Linked DNA regions of Collimonas fungivorans. The protein of the gene in region 2 interacts with the protein of the main gene of each other region in a pairwise test. Links are inferred from orthologs where the notes say so. Each region holds a gene or a part of one and is shown on either strand. Other genes may lie near its edges.

Region 1 (2,940 bases), 3.1 Mb from region 2 along the record:
CATCCAATGCAGCACCCCATACTACGAGTAAATCGAAAACCGCATGACAGACTCTACACCCCAGGCATCGACTGATGCTGCAACCGATTTCCGTTGCGGCTACATAGCTATTGTCGGTCGCCCCAACGTAGGCAAGTCGACCTTGATGAACGAGCTGATCGGCGCCAAGGTCAGCATTACGTCGCGTAAGGCGCAGACTACGCGCCACCGGATTACCGGTATCCAGACCGTGGCCGACACGCAGTTCGTGTATGTCGATACGCCAGGCTTCCAGACGCGCCATTCGAATGCGTTGAACAAGACGCTGAACCGCACCGTAACCACGACGCTGACGGCAGCCGACGTCATCCTGTACATCATCGAAGCCGGCACGTTCGGCCCGGCGGACCAGCAGGTGATGGCTTTGCTGCCGGCCAACGTGCCTTGCATCCTGGTCATCAACAAGTCGGACCGGGTCAAGGACAAGGCCGTGCTGCTGCCGTTCGCACAGAAAATCGCCGCCATGCGCGATTTCGCCGCGGTGGTGCCGGTATCGGCCAAGCTGCGCTTCCAGCTGGATAACCTGCAAGGCGAAATCCGCAAGCACCTGCCAGCCAATCCGCCGATGTTCGGCGAAGACGACATCACCGACCGCAGCGAGAAATTCCTGGCCGCCGAGATCGTGCGTGAGAAAGTATTCCGTTTTGTCGGCGATGAACTGCCTTATACCAGCACCGTCCTGATCGAGAAGTTCGAGCTGGAAGGTAACCTGCGCCGCGTGTTTGCAGCGATCCTGGTCGAGCGCGACACCCACAAATCGATGGTGATCGGGCAGAAGGGCGCCCGCCTCAAGGATATTTCCACCCAGGCCCGGCTCGACATGGAGCGCCTGTTCGGCGGCCCGGTCTACCTGGAAATCTGGGTCAAGGTGAAATCCGGCTGGGCCGACAATGAAGCCGGATTGCGCGCCTACGGCTACGAATAAGCCCGCAGCCTGCAGCTCGCAGCTTGCCGCCCACATCCACACACCACTGAGCATGAGCGCCATCATCGCTGACGATCCCGCCGCAGAAACAGATGCAGCCATGCCGTCCAGCGCGGCGGAGGAGCAGCTGATTGCCGTCATCGGCGACGCTGTAGCTTCCGGTCCGCCAAAACGCCGGGCCCGGCCGCTCGATACCCGCGTCACCGGCCAGCCCGGTTTTGTGCTGCATAGCTACCCGCACCGCGAAACCAGCCTGATCATCGATGTCTTCAGCCGCGATTACGGCCGTATCGCGCTGGTCGCCAAGGGCGCCAAGCGCCCCTTGTCGAAATTGCGCGGCGTCTTGCAAACCTTTCAGCCGCTCTCGCTCAGCTGGAGCGGCAAATCCGAAATCCGCACCCTGATCGCCGCCGAATGGGTAGGCGGCTTGCTGCCGCTGGAAAAGTCGGCTTTGCTGTGTGGTTTCTACCTGAATGAACTGCTGGTCAAGCTGGTGGCGCGCGACGATCCGCACGCTGTACTGTTCGATCACTACGTCACCACGCTGAACCAGCTGGCGCACCAGGAACCGGCACCTATCGTCCTGCGTCAGTTTGAACGGGCGCTGCTCAAGCAGACCGGGGTCGCCGGCGATTTCACCCGCTGCACCAGCAGCCGCCAACCGGTCGATCCGGTCGAAAATTATGTGGTCGATCCCGAACGCGGTCCGCGCATTGCGCGCGCGGCCGACTCTTGGCCGCGCGTCAGCGGCAAGACCTTGCTCGATATGGAAAGGGAAGACTACAGCGATGTCGTCACCCAGGCCCAGAGCAAGGTCCTGATGCGCTTCCTGCTGGCCCATCACCTGGGCGGCGCGCCATTGAACACGCGGCAGATCCTGATCGACCTGATGCAGCTGTAAAACAGTACAGATGACTGCCGCCGATAAATCCAATCCCATTACCTGAGCATACGATGAGCTATCTCAATCCTACCTCCGCCGTGATCGACCTTGGCGTCAACATTGACCACGTCGCCACCTTGCGCAATGCGCGCGGCACCACTTACCCCGATCCGCTGCAAGCGGCATTGCAGGCGGAAGAGGCGGGCGCCGACGTGATCACCTTGCATTTGCGCGAGGACCGGCGCCACATCAAGGATGCCGACGTCGAAATCATCCGGCCGCAACTGCGCACGCGGATGAACCTGGAAGCGGCGGTGACACAGGAAATGATCGATTTTTCCTGCAAGATCAAGCCGGAGGATTCTTGCCTGGTGCCGGAGCGCCGGCATGAACTGACCACCGAAGGCGGCCTCGATGTCGTCAAGTATTTTAGCCAGGTGCAGGCAGCAGTGCGGCAACTGCAGGCGGAAGGCATACGCGTCAGTCTGTTCATCGATCCGGAAGCCGACCAGATCCAGGCCGCGGCGGAAATCGGCGCGCCGGTAATTGAATTGCATACCGGACGTTACGCCGAAGCGCATGACGAGGCCGCACAGCGCAGCGAGCTGGAGCGGGTGCAGATCGCGGTGCAGGAAGGCGTCAAGCGCGGCCTCAAGGTCAATGCCGGCCATGGCCTGCATTACACCAATACCCAGGCCATTGCCGCCATTCCCGATATCGCCGAGCTGAATATCGGCCACGCCATCGTGGCGCATGCCGTGTTCGTCGGCTGGAAAAACGCCGTCAGCGAAATGAAAGCCCTGATGGTGAAAGCACGCCTGGGGAAATAGAAAGGCTTGTGATGATTTATGGCATCGGCACCGACATCATTCAGATTCCGCGCATAGCCGCGGCGCTGCAGCGCAATGGCGATCGTTTCGCCGAAAAAATCCTGGGTCCCCAGGAAATGGAAAAATACCTGCAGCGCAAAGCCAAGGTAGAGGCGCGCGGCATCCGTTTCCTGGCGACCCGTTTTGCCGCCAAGGAAGCGTTTTCCAAGGCGCTCGGGCTGGGCATGAAGATGCCGATGACCTGGCGCGCCATGCAAACCTTG
Region 2 (3,060 bases):
TGGCGTCGATATTTGCATTGCGCATGCTCGGCCTGTTCCTGATCCTGCCGGTGTTTGCGGTGCACGCCAAAACCTTGCCCGGCGGCGACAGCGCGGCCCTGGTCGGCCTCGCCATGGGCATCTACGGCCTGGCGCAATCGTTCGGGCAAATCCCGTTCGGCGTCGCCTCCGACAAATACGGCCGCAAGAAAATCATCGTCATCGGCCTGATCCTGTTTGCGCTGGGCTCCTTCATCGCCGCCGCTGCCGGCAATATCTACTGGGTCATCATCGGCCGCGCGATCCAGGGCGCCGGCGCGATTTCGGCGGCGGTGACCGCCTTCATCGCCGACTCCACCCGGGAAGAACACCGCACCAAGGCCATGGCCATGGTCGGCGGTTCCATCGGCCTCACCTTTGCCTTGTCGCTGATCGTTTCGCCGCTGCTGTACCAGTGGGTAGGCATGGGCGGCATCTTCGCCATGACCGGCTTCCTGTCGCTGGCCGCGATCGTGGTGGTGGTATGGCTGGTGCCGTCGGCGCCGCTGGTCAAGGCCAGGCGCGTGGCGTGGTCGGAGATCCTGCGCAACGGCGAGCTGATGCGGCTCAACTATGGGGTGTTTGCCTTGCACATGACGCAGATGGCGATGTTCGTGGTGATGCCGGCGGCGCTGGTCAAATACGCCGGCCTGCCGCTGGAGTCGCACTGGAAAATCTACTTGCCGGTGGTGCTGGCGTCTTTTGTGCTGATGCTGCCGCCGGTATTTGTCGGCGAGAAGCAGGGCAAGATGAAGCAAGTGATGCTGGCGGCCGTGGCCTTGTTGTTTGTCGTGCAACTCGGTCTGTTGGTGACATTCTCTATGGCAACTATCCACTGGCAATGGCTGGTCGTGCTGCTGCTGGGTTTTTTCATTGCCTTCAACGTGCTGGAAGCGAGCCAGCCGTCGCTAGTGTCGCGCATCGCGCCGCCGGCCGCCAAGGGCGCCGCGCTGGGCGTCTACAACACCATGCAAGCCCTGGGTTTGTTCTGCGGCGGCGCCCTAGGCGGATTGCTTAAACAGCATGCCGGAGCCCCCTCTGTATTCATTTTAGGAGGGGCGGCGACCCTGTGCTGGCTTATAATCGCATCCAGCATGAAAAATTTGCCGCGCCGTGGCCGGACGGCCACCACCGCGGCAGCATGATTTCCAAGGCATTTTTTCAAGATATTCGTATTTAGGAGAGCATCACATGGCATCGGTCAATAAAGTCATCATCGTCGGCAATCTCGGCCGCGACCCGGAAACACGCTACATGCCGAACGGCGAAGCCGTCACCAACATTGCCGTGGCCACCACGGAAAGCTGGAAAGACAAGAACAGCGGCGAGAAAAAAGAATTAACCGAGTGGCACCGCATTACCTTCTATCGCAAGCTGGCGGAGATCGCCGGCCAGTACCTGAAAAAGGGTTCGCAGATCTACATCGAAGGCCGCCTGCAGACGCGCAAGTGGCAAGACAAGGATGGCGCCGAGCGTTACACCACCGAAATCATCGCCGACACCATGCAGATGCTCGGCAGCCGCCAGGGCGCCGGCGGCAGCGCGCCTATGGACGATGGCGGCGGCTACAACAGCGCACCGCCGGCACGCCAGCAAAACGCCAGCGCCCCGGCAGCTCCGGCCCGCCAGGCGCCCGCTTCGCGTCCGGCGCCGAATTTCTCGGATATGGATGACGATATTCCGTTCTGACACCCAGTAGACTTACATTCTGTAAAAAGGCTCTATAAGTCATTGACTTATAGAGCCTTTTTTCTTGTTTGCAATTTTCTGATGAGTAACGGGGTAATTCGTTATGACCTAACTGGTAAAGTTAAACACCATATCGCGCCCACAACGATGAAGTGGGATTGCTTCTATTCTTGCAAAGCGAATTGACCGCATGAAGCTGTTGGGGCGGTGCCTGTTCGTTTGCGCACCGAATTGCCCCACTCAGTTTGACCCCCCCCTCCATTGTCTGGCGAATGCCGCCACCCTGTCGTAAGACCCCTTGAAGCCCAATTCCAACAGGTCCTCGTGAAGCTGTTTCAAGCTGCGTCGTTGCTTGCGGGATTTGGCCGCCTCGAACTTGAGCCAGCCTGAAAGCTGGAAGGCGTATGGGGCGATGGCACTGGCCGATTGGCGCTCTGCATAGGCAGGCTCAGTCGTTTCCGAGCGCAGGTAGCGTCGGACCGTGTTGCGCGAGATGCCCAACCGCTTGGCAATCTCCCTCAGTGGGACCTGGCCCCGAAGGTGCCAGCGTCTGATTATTCCTAGTAATGCCACGTCGATCACTCCGATCCCCTACTCGTTCTGGCAAGTAGGATTGTGTGCTAAACGCGGGTCAATTTTCGAAGCAAATTATGCGGCCAAGTGGGTCAGTTTTCGGCGCAAATCAACACTGAAATTAATGGTTGCCAGCAGAAGTTATGGTCTTGAATACGTTTTACAGTCAAAAATTTCGCATGAGGGCGAGGTGGATTTTTTGACCATGAGATGATGGTGATTAGATAACCCAATTCGGTAAAATATGGAAAACTTTCGCATTACGGGCCAATATCATCCATCGATCGAGCCAACCTCGTCACAGAGGAATTCCAAGAATATTGAAGCATTAGATAAAAAGGGTCCGTCGACTTATCAACAATCGAAATCAATATTGGATAGCCTGCCAAAGCGGACATCTACCAATCGCCCGGATTCTATTTCGTCCTTTAGGAAAATAGCAGTTTTAAATGGCATATGTTCGTCGCAGCCACGAGTTAACGAGCACTCATATTTGGAAGGCTCGTCAAGCTGGGCTGTACATAGAACCGCGCCGTTTGTTCAAGGTGATATATTGGAACATGAGGCGCCCGGACATGCAGGGGCATGTGTCATATACAGCTTTCTTTGGATGAATAAAATTGCCAAGCAGTCTGGCAATGCCTCTTCCAGAATGAATTCTCTAAGTCAATCAACTACTGAAGTACTTCAGTTGCACCAGGAATACGCAAACAGGGTTTTCCAATGCAACAATGATCCTGATAATCAAGAGGATCCACTTATTCAGACGGCACGAGCTTT

What was found. Proteins that work in one complex are often made in the same cells at the same time.
Region 1: the proteins of ssb (region 2) and recO interact in binary tests that used the Escherichia coli proteins (3 or more experiments, as listed by UniProt). The link is inferred for Collimonas fungivorans from one-to-one orthologs.

Annotation. Positions count from the first base shown.
Region 1 is NZ_CP013232.1:3,850,419-3,853,358, reverse strand. Bases 103-2,940 are described here. They hold recO (DNA repair protein RecO), read left to right. Parts: upstream 103-1,016; coding sequence 1,017-1,865; downstream 1,866-2,940. Other genes in these bases: acpS (holo-ACP synthase), read left to right, coding at 2,689-2,940; pdxJ (pyridoxine 5'-phosphate synthase), read left to right, coding at 1,919-2,677; era (GTPase Era), read left to right, coding at 103-964. In the rest of the region: rnc (ribonuclease III), read left to right, coding at 1-47; more of era, read left to right, coding at 44-102. UniProt on the Escherichia coli protein: Involved in DNA repair and RecF pathway recombination.
Region 2 is NZ_CP013232.1:777,417-780,476, forward strand. The notes cover bases 1-2,958. They hold ssb (single-stranded DNA-binding protein), read left to right. Parts: upstream 1-1,209; coding sequence 1,210-1,707; downstream 1,708-2,958. Other genes in these bases: CFter6_RS03280 (MFS transporter), read left to right, coding at 1-1,163; CFter6_RS26675 (YopT-type cysteine protease domain-containing protein), read left to right, coding at 2,525-2,958. In the rest of the region: more of CFter6_RS26675, read left to right, coding at 2,959-3,060. UniProt on the Escherichia coli protein: Plays an important role in DNA replication, recombination and repair. Binds to ssDNA and to an array of partner proteins to recruit them to their sites of action during DNA metabolism. Acts as a sliding platform that migrates on DNA via reptation.